3 regions of the Clostridium sp. CM036 genome follow, and region 3 is predicted to be linked to each of the others. Evidence: riboswitches for the same ligand, from Rfam matches in the RefSeq annotation. Region 3 holds a riboswitch; each other region holds the start of a gene.
What was found. Region 3 has a riboswitch for S-adenosylmethionine ahead of metK (methionine adenosyltransferase). Riboswitches for the same ligand answer to the same signal wherever they lie in the genome.
Positions count from the first base shown of each region.

Region 1 (7,704 bases), 160 kb from region 3:
AATCATGGTTTAATGTAATAGAACCGAAATAGTGAACTTCACCCCATTGAATGATTATAACTAAAAAAGTTGTAAAATTCATCTGATGGGGTGTTTTTATATATAAATACTAAAAGGAGAATAAGTTTAATAAAATGATTCCATCCTTATTATACTTTCTATTTTGTTGACGTTTTCTAGTTCTTTTATTTTTTCTAATGAAATTCTTATGTTTTTTTCTGAACTTTTATGTGTAATAAATCCTAGTGGTCCATGATCATCGTGCCTTACATCTCCAGTAACGGACATAATGCTGACATTGTTTTTCCCAAATATTTTCGCTGTATCTCCTAAAACTTCTACTGTATCTTTAACATTAAGTCTAATATAGAATTCTGATTCATTTTCTTCTGATTTTTTCACTTCTTTAAAATCAGTCTTGTCACTTAGGTCTAATAAGTCATAAGGATTTACATTATTTCTTAATATGGATATTATATCACCTACAACTGCACTTCCAGTTGGAAAAGCTCCAGCGCCTTTTCCATATAGCATTAACTCTCCAACTGCATTTCCTTTTATCATAATAGCATTAAATGCATCGGCTACATTTGCCATTGGGTGGCTCGAAGGTATTAGGGTTGGATGTACTCTTAGCTCTAATTTGTTATTTACTTCTTTAGCTATTGCTAAAAGTTTTATTGAATAACCAAGTTTTTTAGCATATTCTATATCTATGTCACTAATACTTCTTATTCCTTCTCTATAAATACAATCATGATCTACCTTAGTTCCAAATGCTAGAGAAGACATTATTGCAAGCTTATATACAGCGTCAAAGCCATCAACATCAGAGGTTGGGTCTGCTTCAGCATAACCCTTTTCTTGCGCCTCCTTTAGTGCTTCATCAAAGCTAATCCCATCCATTGTCATTTTGCTTAATATGTAATTAGTTGTTCCATTTATAATTCCAATTATCTGCTCAATCCTATTGGCTGTAAGGCTCTCATTAATCTCGCGTATTATTGGAATTCCACCAGCCACACTTGCTTCATAATAAAACAATACGTTTTCTTTCTCCGCTGTTTTAAATAACTCTTCGCCCCAGTTCGCGATAACTAATTTATTAGCAGTTACAATATGTTTTTTAGATTTCATTGCGCGTATCATATACTCTTTAGATTTATCGCATCCACCAATAAGTTCAACCACAATTTTTATACTTTCATCATTTATAATATCATCAATGTTATCTGTTAATAGGCCATTAGGTGCTTTGATATCTCTTTTTTTATCTATATCTTTTACAAGTATTTTAGCAACTTCTATTTCATAATTTGAACGTTTCATTATTTCTTTTCTATTTTCGTGAAGTATTTTCCATACACCCGTCCCAACATTTCCAAAACCTAAAATCGCTATTTTTACCTTTTTCATAATAGTTTTCCTTTCTAAACTTTAAAGTTATTCCTCCGTCATCTAAGGTGATGGAGGAATATAGTTAGGAACAAGACCTTATTTTGAAACCAGCTGCCAAAGAATTATTGACTTTTTATTGAACTGATTTTTCTAGAGCTTGCGTCAAATCGTATATAATGTCATCGATACCCTCAACGCCAATTGAAAGTCTTATCAAATCTGAAGTAACTCCAGCAGATTTTTGCTCCTCTGCGTTAAGCTCTGCATGAGTTGTACTTGAGGGGTGAATTACTAGAGATTTTGCATCTGCAACATTTGCAAGCAGCGAAAATAATTCTACATTATTAATAAATTTTTTTCCAGCTTCAAGGCCACCTTTTATTCCAAAAGTGAATATTGATCCTGCTCCTTTTGGTAGGTATTTTTTAGCTAAATCTTTGTATCTGCTCCCGTCAAGTTCAGGATAATTTACCCATGAAACATTTGGATGCTTACTCAAAAATTCAACAACTTTCCTAGCGTTTGTTACATGTCTCTCAACTCTTAACGATAATGATTCCAAACCTTGAAGAAATAAAAATGCACTTTGAGGGCTAAGCGTCGCACCGGTGTTTCTTAAAAGTTGAACTCTAGCTTTTAAAGCAAATGCTGGAGCACCTAAATTAGCATATACTATTCCATTATAGCTTTTATCCGGAGTTGTAAAATCAGGGAATTTACCGCTAGCTGCCCAATCAAATTTACCAGCATCAACTATAATTCCACCAATAGTAGTTCCATGTCCTCCAATGAACTTTGTTGCTGAATGAATAATTACATCTGCACCATACTCAATTGGACGGCAAAGGAAGGGAGTTGCAAAGGTATTGTCAATAATAAGGGGTATTTTATTTTCATGAGCAATATCCGCTACTGCCTCTATATCTAGAACATTTATTTTTGGGTTTCCCATTGTTTCAGCATAAAGTGCTTTTGTTTTATTCGAGATAGCTTTTCTAAAATTTTCAGGATCATCTGGATCAACAAATGTTACGTTAATTCCAAGTTTTCTAAGAGTAACATTAAATAGTTCATAAGTACCACCATATAGAGTGCTTGCAGCTACTATTTCATCGCCTGAATTTGCTACATTAAGTATTGCATAGAATGTTGCAGCTATTCCTGAAGCTGTAGCAAGTCCTGCTACTCCGCCTTCGAGAGCGGCTACTCTTTTTTCAAAAACGTCTGTAGTTGGGTTCATTATTCTTGAATATATATTTCCTTCTTCTTTTAATTGAAATAAATTTGCTGCATGATCTGCATTTTTAAAAACAAAAGATGATGTTTGATAAATTGGGACTGCTCTCGAGCCTGTAGTAGGGTCTGGAACCTGCCCTGCATGTACCTGTAATGTTTCAAAACTTAATGTTCGCTCACTCATATTAATTTCTCCTTTTATAATTATTTTTCTAAAAAAAAGCTGCTCTCCTATAAGGAAAGCAGCATGATTAACTTTAATAAACAATAAAATTGTATCATAAAATTTGCTATCGTCCTTATCTTTCAGATTTTACAATCTGATGGAATTGACACCATTGCACTTCTTTTAAAAATGCTGGTTGTCGGGCATCATCGGGCCAGTCCCTCTGCCGCTCTGGATAAGTTATATTTAGTTGTTAGTATTTAGTACATTATTTATTTAGATTTTTGGGAAAGAAAAAAAGCTACTTTCCTATAAGGAAAGTAGCAATAGTTAACTTTAATAAACAATAAAATTGTATCATAAAATTTGCTAACATCCTTATCTTTCAGATTTTACAATCTGCAGGAATTGACACCACTACATTCGAATAAGAATGCTGGTTGTCGGGCTTCATCGGACCAGTTCCTCTGCCACTCTGGATAAGTTGTATTCAGTTATTAGTATTTAGTATATTACTCATAAAAACAATTGTCAATACTTTTTTAAAAGATAAAATTATTTTAATTATGCCCTTTTATAATACTATATGCTGCACTGAACATACCAAATAAAATGCCAACGATAGGGAATATAATCCAATTAATGTGCCATAGATTAAAAACTAATCCACTGACAAGGAAGATACAGATTGCTAATGGCCATACGATAGCAGCAACTGCACCAATAAGTTTATTATCTTCAGTTTTTTCTTTTGAAAAGTCACCAATCTGTAAAAGAATACTAAAACTCTGCTTAATATTTCCAAAATATATAAAGAGGAAAACGGCAATAGCAATCATCACAAGTAAAACAACTACTCCGTAGCTAGATGCATTGTCGCCAAAAGCAGATGATACAAAAAGTGCAACTGGTGATATGACACATATGCACACACCTGTTATTACAGATATCATATGGGTTGATGCAAAAGCATTATTTTTTTGATTTACAATTACTTTTACATGAAGAGGTAAATCAAAACCGCTTTTTAGATACTTGTATTTTTCTAGCTTCATACCGGAATAAATGAATAAAGCTACAGCAGGTACACACAGTAAGAATAGTGCAATAATGCCAAACATATCGCTGAAATCTTTTGAAATTCCTTTACAGATAATGCCACCATCTATGAGAGTGGTAATTAATATTAATATAGCCGTTGCTACAATACATAAAAAAACACCTATACCCATCAATAAGCCAGATTCTTTTTTTGTAGTCATAAAGTTATCGGCCTCTTCTTGTGTAATGGTTTTAAGTATCGCACCCTTTTTCATATGTTCGATGCCAAGTTCATCAATTAATTCGTCAATATTGCCAAATTCTGAAATTACAATACCAATGGCCTCATTTTCTGATTTTCCATCATTCTTATTCTCGTTATATTTTTCTTCCATATTCCATAATAAATCATTTTTTAATTTGACCGTCTGATTTGTTCTTGGTAGGACTTTAAACATATTATCTAAATAATTTTTTATAGTTTCCATTCTAATCCCTCTCCTTAATAAATTTATTAATAACTTCTTTTGTTAAGCTCCATTCTTCACATTTTTCTTTATAGTAGGTTAAACCTACGGGGGTGATTTTATAATATGTGCGTCTTTTACCAAAGGTTTCGTCTTTATAGAAAGATTCGATATATCCATTCTTCTCAAGACGGTTGAATGCTGAATAGAGTGTGGTCTCTTTCATAACATACTTCTCCTCTGATAATTTTCTGATGTTTTTTGATATTTCATACCCGTAGGATTCGCCATCTTGAAGCATAAAAAGAATAATCGTATCATTATATCCTCGAATTACATCGCTGCTTATCAAATTATATCCTCCTTTGCTTTTACTGCATCTGTAGTACTTTGTCTGTCGTAGTAATTCAAGGATAACACAATTACTACGACAGGTAAAGTATTTTCTGAAATTTGCATAGATGTAATATTACTGTAAGTTTTGAAGATGGTACCTTATAGATTATTATGATAAACTATATACAGTAATAATTAGATTGGAAGGAATGGTGAGTTATGGACATAATATTTTTATTAAAAGCAATTATAATAGCAATAGTAGAAGGGGTAACTGAATTTATCCCAGTATCGTCTACAGGACATATGATATTGATTGGATGGGCAATTGGGTTTGAGGGAGAGTTTGTAAAGATGTTTGAAGTTGTAATCCAACTTGGAGCAATAATGGCAGTTGTTGTTTTGTATTGGGAGAAGATTAGCGAAAGTATAATAGAATTTTTTAAGTTTATATTTACTAAAGGAAAAGAGGGAAAGAAAGGATTCAGATTTGGGATAAATGTTATTACGGCATCTATTCCAATGGGAATTGCAGGAGTAGTATTATACGATAAAATAAAACTATTGTTTACACCAGAGGCTGTTATAGTAGGATTCATAGTTGGTGGATTATTGTTACTAATAATCGAGAGGAGAGTTAGAAACAGGGATCATAAAGTAGAAAGTATAGATAGCATAACGCCTATACAATCATTTAAGATCGGTTTATTACAACTGCTTGCAATGTGGCCAGGAATGTCAAGAAGTGCTTCTACAATTATGGGCGGATGGATTGCAGGATTATCAACACCAATAGCAGCAGAATTTTCATTTTTCATAGCGATTCCAGCTATGATAGGGGCAACAGGAAAAGATTTATTTGAATTTGATTATTCTGTAATGACGAAAACATTATGGATTTCATTAATAGTAGGATTTGTTGTAGCCTTCATAGTATCTTTGATAGTTATGAAAAAATTTGTGGATTATTTGAAAAAGAAGCCAATGAAAGTCTTTGCAATATATAGAGTAGTAGTAGGTATTTTACTTGGAATATTAGTATTAACTAAGGTTATTATTTTAGCATAATCATAGAGAATAAATAGCAAGAGGTATTTTTTCTTATATAAATAGTAAAAGGAGAATAAGCATATGGGAAATAATAAAGTATTAAATATTATAACCTCTATAATGATAGTAGCATCTATAATTATGGCTTTTTTTCTTTATGAAACAGTAAAGGGAAAAAATAAAATTACATATGTATTAAGTGATATGAAGACGGCAGTAAATGATGAAGGTAAAGACCAAATTTTAAAAAATGAAATAAACGAAGTAAAGGTTATAGATATAAACTTTCCTTTTATAAAAACAAGTATTGAGAGTACAGCAACGGATTGTTCAACAATTGGGAGTAGTATATTCCAGAAATATCAGGTAAATACACTTAAGAATAATATTAGTGAAATGGAGTTTGATGGGCTTCAGTATGAAAGTAATAAAATTATTAAAGGTAATCTAAAAGACTTTCTAATTGAAATTACTTTTAACACAAGATACTTAAAAGATGATGCAAATCTATTAAAGAATTCTATGATAGAAGGTAAAAATAGACCTTTATTTAGAACAAGGTTCCATATAAAGGTTACAGATAAACCATTTACATACGAGCTAGTTGAAATAGGTAAGGATTTAGGAAGATAAGGTGTGCAGGAAGTAGGGAAAGATATGAATAAAAAGAATAAGATATTAATTAGTATATCAATAATTTTAGTTATATTTTGTATTATAGGTGGATATTATATATATAATATCAAAAGCAATTACAGTAAAAACCATCCGATTATAGAATATAAAGATACTTCAAGACTTCAATATATAGCAGGTCCAATGCTTGAAAAATATCTAGGACAATATAAAATTAATACTAAGAATAAGGTAAATGAAAAGATAAGTTATTATACTTATAAAAGCAGTCAACTTATTGCAGGGGATAGTGGAACTTTTGCAATATCGGCAATATTTGATGTGGAGCCATATGATAAAGGTGACCTTAGCAAGCTAAGTAAATGGGGTTTAATAGATAATGGTGGAATGATTCATTGTGATTGGACTTTAATTATAAGTAAGTTTGAAGGTAATAAGTATAAACTTTTAGATGTTTTACAAACCAGCGATGTAAAGAAAAAATTAGGTATATCAAAGAAAAATAGCAATATAATAGAGCCAGTAGTAACAGCGGATAAGTGTAAATATAAAATAGAAAAAGATGATGTGTATATAACTTATGATGGCGGTGTAAATTGGACTAAAATTCCAATAGCGCTTATGCCGTTAGAGGATAAAGATAAGCAAGATACAAAATCAGATGACTTGAATAAAGGAAGTTATTATATATCCGAAAAGAAAACGGCATTTATATATGGAACTGGAAGTTTATGTATATCGAGTGACGAAGGGGAAACGTGGAAAGATGTAAATTTACAAAGTGATATTATGGGTATAAGAAGACAATTCATTGGATTTACGGATGAAGGATTTGGATATGCAATTATTGCTGGCGATAGAGCAATGAGTTTTGAAATGATAGATATTTATACTAGTAAAAATGGAGGAGATACTTGGGACTTTAAAGGTCCATTAATGAAAGACGGATCAAGCCTTGCAACTGGGATTTCATTTTCAACGAGCAAAATTGGATTTATAACAACTAAAAATAATGGCATATATATGACTACTAATGGAGGAGAGAGTTGGAATACAATTGAATTGCCAATATCAGAGGAACTTAAAGGCATATATGATGATCCAGTAGCACCTGTATTTAAGGGGAGTCATGGTGAGCTTTATGTTGGACAAGGGGATGATGGTGACTATGGAGCAGGCAAAAGCCAGGTATGTAGGTTTATTAGTGAAGACTTTGGTAAAAACTGGAAATATGATGGAGAGGTTATAAAATAAAAAAATGGTTATATATTGATTATGCTAAGAGAATGCTTAAATGTTTAGAACATAAATAAATAGTATTAAAATAGTGAGACCATACTAGAATTATTGATTCTAGTATGGTCTTTAATTATA
Region 1 is NZ_CM143652.1:2,260,127-2,267,830, reverse strand. Features, by position in the region: gene ACWJKE_RS10710 (zinc ribbon domain-containing protein YjdM) at 1-1, shown strand, start outside; gene ACWJKE_RS10705 (homoserine dehydrogenase) at 127-1,416, opposite strand; gene ACWJKE_RS10700 (O-acetylhomoserine aminocarboxypropyltransferase/cysteine synthase family protein) at 1,532-2,818, opposite strand; SAM riboswitch class I at 2,931-3,042, opposite strand; SAM riboswitch class I at 3,176-3,286, opposite strand; gene ACWJKE_RS10695 (permease prefix domain 1-containing protein) at 3,361-4,329, opposite strand; gene ACWJKE_RS10690 (PadR family transcriptional regulator) at 4,331-4,660, opposite strand; gene ACWJKE_RS10685 (undecaprenyl-diphosphate phosphatase) at 4,864-5,712, shown strand; gene ACWJKE_RS10680 (hypothetical protein) at 5,776-6,327, shown strand; gene ACWJKE_RS10675 (WD40/YVTN/BNR-like repeat-containing protein) at 6,352-7,584, shown strand.
Region 1: linked by a shared signal. The riboswitch ahead of ACWJKE_RS10700 (O-acetylhomoserine aminocarboxypropyltransferase/cysteine synthase family protein) and the one ahead of metK (methionine adenosyltransferase) in region 3 are both predicted to bind S-adenosylmethionine.

Region 2 (7,704 bases), 660 kb from region 3:
CTAAGTATTTGATTGAGGATAGGTAAACTGTAAGTTTCGACGCTTCTATACTTTCCCATGAAACTCCAGCAGTGCCTGTCCAAACATGTGCCATAACAATAACAAATCCAGTCATACTACATATTACCATTGTGTCAAGAAAAACTCCTAGACATTGTACAAAACCTTGTTCTGCAGGATGTTTATTCTCCGCTGTAGCAGCCGCCATTGTAATTGTTCCTTGCCCAGCTTCATTGGACATTAACCCACGCTTAATTCCTTGAGCTAAAGCTACACCAAATGCCCCACCAAATAATGCATTGGGCTTAAATGCTCCACCAATCACTTCTTTAAAGAAATACGGAACTTTATCTAAATTAACTAATATTATTAAAATAACTATAAGTGTATAAATAACTGCCATAATAGGTACTAGTATATCTGTAACTGCAGTAACTCTTTTTATTCCTCCAATTACAGTCAAAAGAACAGTAATTATTAAGACTATTGCTATACCATAATAAACTGTAGATTGACGTCCAAAGGTTTTTCCAGCTATAGTATCAGCTATTGAACCGAAACTTGTAAATAAATGAAAAGCTTGAGATGGGATAACAAACAGTGCATATATTATAAAAAGTGAAGACAGTACAATACCTACCCACCGTTTATTGCCCAAAATCTTTTGACCATAAAATGGAAGTCCACCTACGAACTCCTTGCCATTTTTCTCTTTAAAAAGCTGTGCAAGTACAGATTCTACAAAAGCCGTGGACATACCAAAGAAAGCTGAAACCCACATCCAAAATAGTGCCCCTGGTCCGCCAACAGATATTGCACCTGTAACCCCCATAATATTACCTGGACCTACACGCATAGCAGAACTTAGTAAAAATGATGCTAATGAACTAACCCCAGTATCTGTTTCCTTTTTTGTAGCAAGAATCTTAATTCCTTTTTTAAATGCCATAACTTGAATAAATCCAGTTTTAAATGTAAGATAAATTCCTGTTCCTAAAAGTAAAATAACTGCAAAGGCAAAATTACCTAAAACCGGGATGTTTTGATACCACTTAAAATTAGTTGGAAATTCCCATAGAAAATCCGCAATAGGAACTATAAAATCAAAAAAATTATTTATTGCTTGAAATAATACACTCATTTTTAAACCTCCATATTATAATGTTATCCTTATTTGCATTTTAGAATTAATTACTCCAAAAATTATTTGCATACGGTAATTATACACTAATAAGGTATAAAATGAATTTTTAAAAAAATAAAAGTATAAAAATGTCGTTAAACTTTATGCTTTACTATAAAAAAATCATCTTACTTTCGACTATTACGCCCAAAGCAAAATGATTAATGGTTTTATATTTTTTTTAGAAAGCAGGAATTATATCTCCTTTATATTTATCTTCAATAATTTTTTTAACTTCTAGAGAATTTAATGCCTTTGAAAGTGCTTCTATATGAGGTTTAGTTTTATCTTCTTTTCTAACTGCAAGCACATTTGCATAAGGCGAATCTTTTGATTCAATTGCTAGTGCGTCTTTTGTCGGATTTAAATTGGCTTCTATTGCAAAATTTGAGTTTATAACTGCTGCATCCACATCTTTTAAAATCCTTGGAAGCTGAGGAGCGTCTAATTCAGTTATTTTAAAATTCTTTTTATTTTCAGTAATATCAAGTTTAGAAATAAGATCTCCACTTTTTAGTTTTAATAGCCCTTCCTTCTCAAGCACTCTAAGTGCTCTTGCTCCATTTGTAGGATCACTTGGAATGGCTATTTTAGCTCCATCTTTTAAATCACTTAGCTTTTTATATTTATTAGAGTACACACCCATAGGTTCAAGATGAACCTTTACAGTATAGTCTAGGTCCACTCCCTTTTCCTTACTAAAGGATTGCAAATAAGGAATATGTTGAAAGAAATTAGCATCTAATTGTCCCTCGGCTAGTGCAGTGTTTGGTGTTACATAGTCAGTAAATTCTACTATTTCGAGAGTATATCCCTCTTTTGCGAGAATCGGCTTTATAGCCTCTAATATTTCTTTATGAGGCACTGGTGACGCACCTACTTTAATGATTTTTTTCTCAGTTACATCCGCCTCTTTTTTTGCTCCACATCCACTCAGTGTAAAAATCACAACTATTGTTAATAATATGCTTAATATTTTTTTCATTTTTAATTTCCTCCTCTTATTTTTCTTTTAATATTTTTATAATTCAAAACTTATTTAATCATTTTTCTGTACAATATATTTCCTAAGGCTTGAATTACTTGCACAACTGCAATTAATATAATTACAGTGTATATCATGATATCTGACTTAAATCTATAGTAACCATATTTTACGGCTACATCTCCAAGTCCCCCTCCACCAATTGTCCCAGCCATAGCTGAGTAACCTATAATGTTTATTATTGTTAACGTAACTCCAAGAACTATAGACGGCATTGCCTCTTTTAACATAACCTTAAATATAATTTGATAGGTTTTTGCACCAAATGACTTAGCTGCTTCAACAATTCCATAATCCACTTCTAAAAGTGCAGATTCTATTATTCTTGCAGCAAAAGGTGCTGCACCAAGCGTTAGAGGAACTATAGCTGCATTAGTACCTATTGTTGTTCCAACTATAAGCTTAGTTAAAGGGAATATAGATATCATTAGTATAATAAACGGAAAAGACCTAAGTACATTTATTACTAAATTTAAGATTTTATAGATTAAAGTGTTTGGCCTTAGGCCAATAGGTCCAGTTATAATTAATCCTACTGCTGAAATAAACCCTAAAATAACTGTAAAAATCGTGGATAATGTTACCATATATATAGTTTCTTTTAGTGCAGGTAATAAAATATCTTTAAATAGCATTTATACTCTCTCCCTTGTGCTTCTCAAGCTGCACAGAATAATTAATGAGCTCCCACTCTATAGATTTTTCATCTAAATAATTTAATATCTTCTTCTTATTCTCTTTACTTGCATTTATTATGAGACTTCCCATTACGTTATCCCTAAATTTTTCAAGCCTGCCCCATACTATTGAAAAATCAATATTTAACTCCCTGGCAATTGATGTTATAAGGCAACTCTGGGTAATTTCCTTTGTAAAAAATATTTTAATGTTATATCCCGTGCTAGGCAGTAATTCTTCCTCTCCCATAAGTGTTTGCATTTCCTTTGTTGGCCTAATAAATAGTTCATCGGTAATGCCATGGCTTTTAATTTCCCCTCCTTCTAAAAGAATAAATTTATTACAAATTTCTTTTACCACTTCCATCTGATGGGTAACTACAATAATTGTTATATTAAATTTGTTATTGATAGCCCTTAAAAGCTCTAATATAGATTTTGTAGTTTTAGGATCTAGTGCAGAGGTAGCTTCATCACAAAGTAATATTTTCGGATTAAGTGAAAGCGCTCTTGCAATTCCAACTCTTTGCTTCTGCCCTCCGCTAAGTTGTTTTACATTGGTGTTTGCTTTATCCTTAAGTCCTACTAACTCTATTAAGCTATCTACTCTTTTTTTAATAAAATTTTTATCGTTTCCCCATATTTCTAGTGGAAATGCTATGTTTTCAAAAACATTTTTACTGTTAATAAGATTAAAACTTTGAAATATTATGCCTACATTTTTCCTAAACTCGCGAAGTTCTTTCAAACTTAGCTGTTTCACCCCTTTTTCCATTATATTAATGGTACCTGTATCATAGGTTTCAAGCCCATTAAAGCATCTAAGTAAAGTGGATTTACCAGCTCCACTGTGACCAATAACACCATAAATATCACCCTCCTCCACTGTAAATGAAACATCATTTAACACTTTAACCCCTGAAAAACTTTTACTTACACCTCGAACTTTAATCATGATATCCCTTCTCCTTTTCATTTCTTATAATTCATCTTTACCTTTTGATCCTTTCTTTAAACATCACTCTAAAAAAATAGAGCCCAAGAATAAACTTGGGCACTACTTCCAAACTTATTCTTATCTTGCAGCAATGCTGCAGGAATTAACACCATGTATCATAATATGATACTGGTTGTCGGGGTTCATAGGGCCAGTCCCTCCACCTCTCTTGATAAGACACTATTAAATTTTATTTACATCTATTCAAAAAAACAAAAACCTCTTTCATCATTATATAATGATGAAAGAGGTATAAAATTACAAAGACACCTCTCTCATCTTCCGCTAATTTACAATGAAATTAACGCAGGATTTAGCACCTATTCAGACAATAACGTCTGATGGTTGCCGAGATGTCATCGGGCCAGTCCCTCTATCTCTCTTGATGAGAATTAACTTATTTATTAAATCAGATTTATAATATCACTATATGAATGCTATGTAAAGAAGTTTTTATATACACCTTCTCCAAACATCATACAACTGTCTAATGATGTTTCATCATAATATATATTTTGTTCATACTTTATATATAACATAAATATTCATGTTACATTATTTATGTTATAATATATTGTAATAATTATATTGTTCTAGGAGGATACATTGTATGGCTAATGTTTGAAATGCCAATAAGAAATAATTAACATCAATAGAAATCACATCATATAACTTAGTGTTATTGACAAAATTGTAAAATAATTGTATTATACACACATAAACTAAGCACTTTTTTAATAGTATAAGAGAGACCCATAAGGTCTCTTTTATGTGACCTAGTATTAGAATTCAGTAATAACAATTGAATATAGGACTAAAAACAGGAAATACTTATGGCGACCAAGTAAGCCCCCCCTTTACAGTATGTATGAAGCGTGGTCATTCAGGGCTAACCCTGGACATTTTTTGTATAATAAAAAAAGGAGGAGATATTAATGGATGATAATAAAAATGTAGAACCCATAAAAACAGCACCGGTTAAAAAGAAACTTTGGAAAAAAATCGTTAAAGGTTTATTGATATTTTCTGCAATAATTTTCGTATCGGCTACGATAACTTTAGGATATGGTTATATTAAATATGGGCCTAAAATAGAGGCAACTATAAAAGATGCTAACAATATAGCACAAACCATAAACGAAACCTCCTTTAATACCCGAAAACCGACACAATTTTTTGATACTAATGGTAAACTATTAAAAGAATTTAAGACCAATACATATTATTACACAAAAGAAGCAGACTTAAATCCCTATGTAGGTAAAGCTGTCACTTCAATAGAAGACCAAAGATTTTATAAACATGGTGGTATAGATTATAAAGGTATAAGGAGAGCTGTCTGGGTATATATAAAATCCAAGGGAGCTATCGTACAAGGTGGTTCAACAATAACGCAACAACTTGCAAGAAATGTATTCCTTACATTTGACGTAACCTTGTCGAGAAAATTGGAAGAGTCTGTTATAGCAAATAAATTAGAAGAAAGATATTCAAAAGATCAAATATTAGAGTTTTATGTAAATAATATAAACTTCGGCAATGGATGCTATAGTATTGAAAGTGCTTCACAATTTTACTTTCAAAAGAATAATAAGGATTTAGATTTATCTCAAATAGCTATGCTTGTTTCAATACCTAATAATCCATCTGTTTATAACCCCGTGACTCAGCTGGACAATGTTATAAAGAGGAGAGACTTAGTCTTAGATAAAATGCTAAGCTTAGAACAAATTTCACAAAATGATTTTGATACAGCAAAAGCAGAAGTTATTAAATTAAATATTAAACCTCGTACAGCACCTGAACCTATGAGCTATGATATTCAATATGCTGTTCACAATGCAACCTTAAAGTTAATGGAGCAAAATGGTTTCGTTTCTAAATATTCTTTTAGTAATGATAATGATAGAAACACTTATTTCACTAAGTATAATGATGAATATGAGTCTAAAGAAAAACAACTTCTTAGTGGAGGATATAGAATAGATACATCTATTGATACTGCAAAACAAGAAAAATTACAAAGTGTAGTAGATAGTCATTTGGCTCAATATACAAGCACCAATAACAAAACAGATTTATATGAAAAGCAAGGTGCAAGCGTTACTATAGATAATAATACTGGAGAAGTAGTAGCTATAGTTGGAGGTAGAAGCCAAGATGGTAACACCTTTAACAGAGCCTTCTTAGGTGTAAGGCAGCCAGGTTCCGCTATAAAGCCATTAATCGCATATACCCCTGCATTTGAAAAAGGCTACATTCCCGCTAGTGAATATGAAGACAAAGCCTTTGATAATGGTCCCGCTAATGTTGATTTTAAATACAGAGGTTCTGTATCTTTAAGATATGCAGTTGAGATATCTATAAACACTATCCCGGTTAGATTAGTGGGAGAAATGGGCGTAAAGAATTCGTTGAAATATTTACAAAACATGGAGTTTAAATATACAACTCCTCAAGATATTTACCCTATAATTGCTATAGGTGGTTTTACAAAGGGTGTTACGCCAGTTGAAATGGCTTCAGGTTATTCAACCCTTGCAAGAAACGGCGAATTTATAAGTCCGACTAATGTACGTAAAATAACAAATACAATAGTTAATGAAGTATTATTTGAAAATAAACATAAGCAAACTACAGTGTATGATAGTGGTGCCTCTTATCTTATGACAGATACTTTAAAGGGTGTACTAACAAAAACAGAAAGTCATGCAAATTTAGCCCTTAGTAACTATCCCTTTACTGCAGGTAAAACAGGAACTACAGATCAATCAAAAGATGCTTGGTTTGTAGGATATACACCTTATTATACAACCTCTGTATGGGTAGGAGATGATATTCCAGCGCCACAAAACATGTATGGAGCTCAAGAACCAGGTCAGATATGGAAAGAATATATGGAGTACCTACACCAAGGTCTAGAACAAAAAGACTTTACTCGTCCTAATACAGTAGTTGATAGAAATGGTGTATTAATGAATACTCTATATATCAAATTAAATGAAAATGGTAAAATAAAAGCAGAAAAGAAAGTCATAGAAAAACCAAGTGATGATGATGTAAAAAAAGCAAGTGATGATGCTGCAAAAAAAGCAAGCGATGATGCTGCAAAAAAGACAAGCGATGATGCTGCGAAAAAAGCAAGCGATGATGCTGCAAACAAAGCAGCTGCGGATAAAGCAGCAGCAGACAAAGTAGCTGCTGACGCAGCAGCTGCAAATGAAGCCGCAGCAAAAGCAGCTGCAGACAAAGCAGCTGCAGACAAAGCGGCTGCAGACGCAGCCGCAAATGAACAACCACCAGCCCCAACCCCAGCTCCAGACCCAGCTCCAGCCCCAACCCCAGCCCCAGACCCAACCCCACCCCCTGCACAATAAACCAGCGCGAACGTTAAATCATCACCTACGCTGCTGCACTATTAATGACTTTCCTTCTGAAGTGTCATTAATCAGTAATTATATTTTATTTTAAAAGAGGGGAAGTATTTAAAAATACTTCCCCTCTTTTTTTACCGCTATATTTAAGCATACCGTTGATATCCTATATACAAATCCTTTCTTAAACAATCGTATTGGAAGATTATGAGTTTGCCTTCTTTTCTCAAAATTTTATTAGTTTCCGCCACCTACTTTGTTCTATAAGCCAACCAGCTAGAAAATCTTCCTATATTTTTAAAAGAAACTATATTGCACAAGATCTCAGTTAGTTTTCCAAATTTTCTATAACAAAAATTAAATGTTAAAAATGGAATCCATTGTTTTTTGGATTTCGGCAGTCTTTTCATTATGTTTTTAAACGTGTA
Region 2 is NZ_CM143652.1:3,083,784-3,091,487, reverse strand. Features, by position in the region: gene ACWJKE_RS14670 (alanine/glycine:cation symporter family protein) at 1-1,141, opposite strand, end outside; gene ACWJKE_RS14665 (MetQ/NlpA family ABC transporter substrate-binding protein) at 1,365-2,168, opposite strand; gene ACWJKE_RS14660 (methionine ABC transporter permease) at 2,219-2,863, opposite strand; gene ACWJKE_RS14655 (methionine ABC transporter ATP-binding protein) at 2,853-3,860, opposite strand; SAM riboswitch class I at 3,978-4,081, opposite strand; SAM riboswitch class I at 4,175-4,294, opposite strand; gene ACWJKE_RS14650 (transglycosylase domain-containing protein) at 4,838-7,279, shown strand; gene ACWJKE_RS14645 (B12-binding domain-containing radical SAM protein) at 7,528-7,704, opposite strand, start outside.
Region 2: linked by a shared signal. The riboswitch ahead of ACWJKE_RS14655 (methionine ABC transporter ATP-binding protein) and the one ahead of metK (methionine adenosyltransferase) in region 3 are both predicted to bind S-adenosylmethionine.

Region 3 (7,704 bases):
ACATTCGAAGCTAAAAACTATAAAAAAATTTTAAAATTAAAAGAGGGTTTTCTTATAGCTTTATAGAATAGAGTTTAGTGTAATTTAAATATTGAATATACTAAAGAGCAGGAGTGGTTTTGAAATGTTTTTTTTTAGAATGGGTACAGATATGGGAATAGATTTGGGTACATCTACAGTGCTTGTATATATTAAAGGAAAAGGTGTTATATTAAAAGAACCTTCTGTTGTTGCCATAGATAGAAATAATAATAAGGTATTGGCAGTAGGAGAAGAAGCTAGGCAAATGATAGGAAGGACACCAGGCAATATTGTGGCAATACGCCCTATGAGGGACGGTGTTATTTCGGATTATGACATAACTGAAAAAATGTTAAATCATTTTATCAAGAAGGCTTGTGGGAAAAGAAGGCTATCTTCTCCAAAAGTTGTAATATGTGTACCTTGCGAAGCAACGGAAGTAGAAAGAAGAGCGGTAGAAGATGCAGGTAGAAATGCCGGAGCTAAGAAAGTTCAACTTATAGAAGAACCACTAGCAGCGGCAATCGGAGCGGGACTCGATATTACTAGAGCAAGTGGTAATATGGTTATTGACATTGGTGGAGGCACGACTGATATTGCAGTTATTTCTTTAGGAGGCATGGTTGTACGTGAATCAGTTAAAGTAGCTGGTGATAAGTTTGATGAAGAGATTATAAAATATATCAGAAAAAAACATAAATTAATGATTGGTGAGAGGACTGCAGAGGATTTAAAAATCAACATAGGTTGTGCTTATAAACAAGAAGAAAAGACAAGCATGGAGATAAGAGGGAGAGATTTAATTACAGGTCTTCCTAAGAATTTAGAAGTATCATCAGAAGAAATGAGAGAAGCTTTAAAAGAGGCGGTATATTTAATAGCAGGATGTGCACATTCCGTATTAGAAAAAACACCACCTGAGCTTTCAGCAGATATAGCTGATAAAGGTATAGTTATGACTGGTGGAGGTGCATTGTTAAAAGGCTTAGGTAAGCTCATACAAGAGGTTACTAAAGTTCCGGTATATCTAGCGGAGGATCCGATTTCATGCGTAGCACTCGGAACAGGTAAAGTATTGGATTATATGGATAAGTTAGATAATTCATTCAATGGAAGAGAATTATGCTTAACAGAATAAAAAGTATAAGCAAGCTATAAAAATAAGCAATACAATTATTAGTTTAATTGCATTGCTTATTTTTATATTATATAAGATTTGTAAGTTTAAATTGTGGATAATTATTTAAAACTAATTAAAGCATGTTAAACAGGGCTCAAATTATTTTCTTCATTGGTAAGGGAGTGCAAATAGTATGAATGCAAGAGGGATCTGCTTAAAACATTAGCAATATCCATTACCAAGCTCAATCTTATGTTTCTATTTGTAAATAATTCACTATCATCACTTGAATCTACTATACCTATTAATGAAAGAGTGCCTACCTTAGGAAGGGTTTTCCCTACACCTTTGCCAGGATGAATTGGATAATTTCTAGCTTGGAGTTCTCCAATATTTGAAATGTCTCCTAAACAAGCATCTACACCTATTATAGTACAATTTGGGTGCAATGCATTTATTTTAGATAATTTACTATCTATGTTTAAGGCATGAATTGGATTATCTATAGTGCCATATACAGGTAATGGAAAGGAACTATTTTTTAAAAGTGTACCAACTAAAGGACCTAGACAATCGCCTATACATCTATCGGTACCTATGCAAACAACTAAAGTATTTTTGTCAATATAGTCTTTTAGAAAATTAGAAAGTGTATAGTATGCTAAAGGATCTTTATAATGGGTTTTAGCTTTACTCAAGAAATATACCTCCTTGTATTGCGCTGGGGAAAAATTATTAGTTTCCTATGAATAATTTATATGAATAAATCCCGTGTATTATTATAATAAAGAATAAAAAAATGATTAATTAAAAAATGATATATAAGTATATTAACTATATGAAGGAAAACCAAATAAAAAATATAATAAATTATTTGTGCAAATAGTAAGTTGTATCAATGCTTAATATTAAGCAAATATGCGAATAGTATAGTTATGGAGAGAAGAAGTCGTTTATTAAAGGATAATAGACTTGAAATTAATTAATTAAAGTTGTATAATAATTCTTGTCGACACGGTAAAACGGTAAAACGGCAAAATGATAAAACATAATATGCTGGCATGGCTCAACGGTAGAGCAGCTGACTTGTAATCAGCAGGTTGTAGGTTCAATTCCTATTGCCAGCTCCATAAGTGGAGGAGTTCCCGAGTGGCCAAAGGGGGCAGACTGTAAATCTGTTACGTAATGTTTCGATGGTTCGAATCCGTCCTCCTCCACCATTTATAATGGTTTACAATAAATTATGGTTTACAATAAATTATGGGAGCATAGCTCAGCTGGGAGAGCATCTGCCTTACAAGCAGAGGGTCACAGGTTCGAACCCTGTTGTTCCCACCATAATAATCTTTTTAAAATAGAATAAAATGCATGCTGGCATGGCTCAACGGTAGAGCAGCTGACTTGTAATCAGCAGGTTGTAGGTTCAATTCCTATTGCCAGCTCCACATATGGAGGAGTTCCCGAGTGGCCAAAGGGGGCAGACTGTAAATCTGTTACGTAATGTTTCGATGGTTCGAATCCGTCCTCCTCCACCAAAAGACATCTATAGATGTCTTTTTTTATTTTTTACAGGGTTTAGATTCTGTTGACACCATAGAATGCATATGGTATTATAATTAAAAGTTAATAATTGATAACTCTTATCAAGAGAGGTGGAGGGAAAAAGGCCCTATGAAACCCGGCAACCGGTGCAATGCACCATGGTGCCAATTCCTGCAGTTATAATCTGCAAGATAAGGGAGATGATTAAATCACCTCTTCTTATATTTGGAAGAGGTTTTATTTTTTTATAGGGAAATTTTAGAGAATAGAAGGGAGAATTATAATGAAAAGATTATTTACATCAGAATCCGTTACAGAAGGACATCCAGACAAAATTTGTGACCAAATTTCAGATGCTGTACTTGATGCTATTTTAGAGCAAGATCCTTATGCTAGGGTTGCTTGTGAAACAGCGGTTACTACAGGAATGGTTTTAGTAATGGGAGAGATAACAACTAGTTGTTATGTAGATGTTCCTAAGGTTGTTAGGAATACCATTGAAGGCATAGGATATACTAGAGCAAAATACGGGTTTGATGCTAGCACATGCGCTGTACTTACGTCTATTAATGAACAATCAACAGATATAGCTATGGGAGTAGATGAGGCATTAGAATCTAAAGCAGGCGAGATTGATAAGGTTGACGCAATAGGTGCTGGTGATCAAGGCATGATGTTTGGATTTGCAACTAATGAGACACCAGAATACATGCCACTACCAATTGCTATGGCTCACAGATTAGCAAGAAAGTTAAGCGAAGTAAGAAAAAATGGCACATTAGATTACTTAAGACCGGACGGAAAGACTCAAGTTACTGTAGAGTATGAAGATAATAAGCCAGTAAGAATAGATACTATTGTTATTTCAACTCAACATGCAGAAGAAGCAACTCATGATCAAATTGAAAATGATTTAAAAGAGCATGTAATAAAACCTGTAGTTCCAAGTGGATTATTAGATGAAAATACTAAATATTATATAAATCCTACAGGCAGATTTGTAATTGGAGGACCGCAAGGAGACTCTGGTTTAACAGGAAGAAAAATAATAGTAGATACTTATGGTGGATATGGAAGACATGGAGGTGGAGCATTCTCAGGAAAGGATGCAACAAAAGTTGATAGATCCGCTGCATATGCTGCAAGATGGGTTGCTAAAAATTTAGTTGCTGCAGGAGTTTCAGATAAATTGGAAATTCAGTTAGCTTATGCTATAGGTGTAGCTAAACCGGTATCTATAGAGGTCGAAACTTTCGGAACAGGAAAAATTGACGATGATAAAATAGTTCAAATAGTTGAAAAAGTATTTGATTTAAGGCCAGCTGTAATTATAAGAGAATTAGAACTAAGAAGACCTGTTTATAAACAAGTAGCTGCCTATGGACATTTTGGAAGAATTGATTTAGATCTTTCATGGGAAAAACTAAACAAGGTTGATGAAATAAAAAAGTACGTATAATATAAAAAAAGGGATAACAATTATTAATTGTTATCCCTTTTTAGTGCATGTGATTATTAAGTAGTATTTTGATAAAACCTAAGATAGGGGTATACTGAACATAAGAGATGTAAAATACATATGATATAATAACATTAATAATAATATTATTGCTAATAATATTATTATTAATGTTATTATATGAATTTATAAATAGGAGAGATTTTATGCCGGAAATACAAGGGATAATCGAAGATGTAGTATTTCATAATGAAGAAAATGGATATATAATTGCTCATTTGAATGATAATAAAAAGCAGATAACTGTGGTAGGCATTGTGCCATATATAAGTGAAGGGCAGAACCTGAAATTAACGGGGGAGTGGGTTACTCATCCTCAATTTGGCAAGCAATTTAGAATAATACAATGTGAGGAAATAATACCTAGTTCACTTGAAGGTATAGAAAAATATTTAGCTTCAGGAGTTATTCAAGGAATTGGACCAATAACTGCTAAAAAAATTGTACAGCACTTTGGTGAAAACACCATGAATATATTAGATAATGAAATTGAAAGATTAAAAGAGATTGATGGTGTAGGACAAAAAAAGATTCAATTAATTTTTGAATCATATTCTAAGCAACGAGAAGTTAAAAATATAATGATATTTCTTCAAACATATGGAGTAACACCTAACCAATGTGTGAAAATTTATAAAAAATATGGAGGAGACTCTATAAAGGTAGTACAGGATAATCCTTATGTGTTAACTGAAACCATTTCTGGAGTAGGATTTAAAATTGCAGATAAGATAGCACAAAGTTTAGGCATTGACAAAGAGTCGCCTTTCAGAATACAAAGTGGAATTAATTATGTGGTAAATGAATTTTGCGCTATGGGAAATACTTATATGCCGTTAAACAAATTATACCAAGAATCTAAAAATATTCTTGGGGTTACGGCTGAAGAAATTGAAAAAAATGTTTATGATAATGTATTGCAGGGAAAATTGAAAGTCGAAAATATTGATGAAGAAGACTGTGTTTTCACTATGCCGTTCTATTACTGTGAATTAGCTATTACTAAAAAAATTATAACCTTATCTATAGAAAAGTATGACGAATTAGAAATAGACATAGAAGAAAAGATTAATGACTTCGAAGAAGAAAAAAACATAAAATTTGCAACGTCTCAAAAGACTGCTATTTGTGGTGCTGCAGAAAATAGTATTGAAATAATAACGGGAGGTCCAGGTACTGGCAAAACTACTATAATTAATTGCATTATAGAGGTATTTGAAGAAGCAGGAATGAAAGTTTATATGGCTGCGCCCACCGGAAGGGCTGCCAAAAGAATGACAGAGGCTACTGGTCGCGAAGCCAAAACCATACATAGGTTATTAGAACTTGGAGTAGGCAGAGATGATGGGTCGCAGTTCTCTAGAAGTGAGGAATCGCCTTTAGATTGTGATGTGCTAATTATTGATGAAGCATCTATGATAGACATAATGCTTATGAATAGTTTATTAAAAGCTATCAGCGTAGGAACTCGACTTATAATTGTTGGTGATGTTGACCAATTGCCATCTGTCGGACCGGGTAATGTACTAAGAGATATTATTGACAGTAAATGTGTTAAAGTAGTTAAGCTTAAGGAGATTTTTAGGCAAGCACAAGAAAGTATGATTATTGTGAATGCTCATAAAATTAACAATGGCGAGATGCCTATTTTGAATAAAAAGGATAAAGATTTTTATTTTATTGAGAATAATGAGCCGGAGAAAATCTTGGACAGTATAATTGCTTTAATTAATACCAGATTGCCAAAATTTAACAAAGAGTGGGATAAGATGAAGAACATTCAAATACTCTCTCCTATGAGAAAAGGGATATTGGGTATAGAAAATCTAAATGGAAAGCTTCAGCAAATATTGAACCCTAAATCTAAGTATAAAAAGGAAAAGGAATATAGGAATACTATATTTAGGGTAGGCGACAAGGTTATGCAAATTAAAAATAATTACTCTATAAAATGGAAAAAAATTAATGCAAAAGCTGAAGATGGAGTGGGCATTTTTAATGGTGATGTAGGGTATGTTGAAGATATTGATGAAGATAATGAAAATGTTATTGTGATTTTTGATGATGACAAACGGGTAGAATATGAAGGTGTATATTTAGATGAACTAGCTTTAGCGTATGCTATTACAATACATAAAAGTCAAGGTAGTGAGTTTGAAGTTGTAATTATGCCTATGTTTATGGGGCCCCCACTTTTAATGAACAGAAATTTACTTTATACAGGGATAACTAGAGCAAAGAATATGGTTGTTTTAGTGGGAGCAATAAAAGCTGTTAATTTCATGAAAGATAACAACAGAAGTTTCGAGCGGTACTCCGCTTTGGGCTGGAGAATAAGGCAAATAGTAGATGCAAATGTGGGCCATGATGAAAATTAGATTGATTTGTTTGGAAGAAATATTAAATTGCAAAGGAGATTTTACATGCTTTTCTACGCAAAATTAAACCTTAGTAAAGAAAAAGATGAGATTAGCAAAGAAATTTTAAGATGTTCTTTAAACAGCAAAAAAAGAATTGATGTTGTATCTATGTTTTACAATTCCTCTGATATATTGTTAGAAACTATAATTGAATATGTTAATGAAAAGAAAAATATATTGTATATAACTAATGAAAACCAGAGGAGTATTGATATTATTTACTTCATAAATAAATTTAGTAATTTAGGTCAATATGTATATTCACCTGAAACGAATTATGGCAGTGTGAATGAGTATTTACATATATGCAATCATGAAAATGCGTTAAAACTCCAAGAAAAATTTGATTTGATTATTTATAATGATATTAGAAGTTTTCCTAAATACACTAAGCAACAAATAAAAAAAGTGTTATTAAGAATGTGTAAAGCAAATAGTGTAGCTATAGCCTATTCTGTAGAGAATGTTTTAAGCGAGGGCACGCCAATAATGTTTCCGTTAAAAAACAATAATATTCCGATTATAGAGCCTAGAATCATAACTACGAGGATAAATCTTAGTACGGATATACCTTTGGTTGTTTATCAATATTTGAATTGGTCAATTATATCTAATAGAAAGGTAATAATATTTACACCAGATGAGGAAAAAACTATAGCGGTCTTTGAGTATCTATGTAATTTCAAAGAAAAGTTAAGTGAAAATATTTTTTTGTTTATTAGTAAAAAAAGCGATGCTAATATTAAAGTAAAGTTCATGAATGAAGATGAGGGGATAATAGTCACTAATGACTTTGAAGAAAGTTATTTAGAATTTCATTCAATTGATGTTATAGTTTATTTTGCTGATAATGATAAATATAATCATAAGCAACTATTATATTTATCAAGTAAGGTTGGGAGATATGAAAGTATACAAAGGGGAGAGGCTATATTTTTAGCTAATGTTGAAACTGTGCAAATGGATAAAGCTAAAAATATAGCTAGAAAATTTAATGAGAAAGCGTGGGAGCGAGGATTATTAAATATATAAGAAAAATACTTTATTGTTTAGTTCAGCTCATATATTCAGGCGATGAACAG
Region 3 is NZ_CM143652.1:2,421,171-2,428,874, reverse strand. Features, by position in the region: gene mreB (rod shape-determining protein) at 125-1,159, shown strand; gene yyaC (spore protease YyaC) at 1,285-1,839, opposite strand; tRNA gene ACWJKE_RS11415 (tRNA-Thr) at 2,197-2,271, shown strand; tRNA gene ACWJKE_RS11410 (tRNA-Tyr) at 2,277-2,361, shown strand; tRNA gene ACWJKE_RS11405 (tRNA-Val) at 2,404-2,479, shown strand; tRNA gene ACWJKE_RS11400 (tRNA-Thr) at 2,512-2,586, shown strand; tRNA gene ACWJKE_RS11395 (tRNA-Tyr) at 2,592-2,676, shown strand; SAM riboswitch class I at 2,779-2,881, shown strand; gene metK (methionine adenosyltransferase) at 2,967-4,142, shown strand; gene recD2 (SF1B family DNA helicase RecD2) at 4,349-6,580, shown strand; gene ACWJKE_RS11380 (hypothetical protein) at 6,626-7,654, shown strand; gene ACWJKE_RS11375 (ComF family protein) at 7,627-7,704, shown strand, end outside.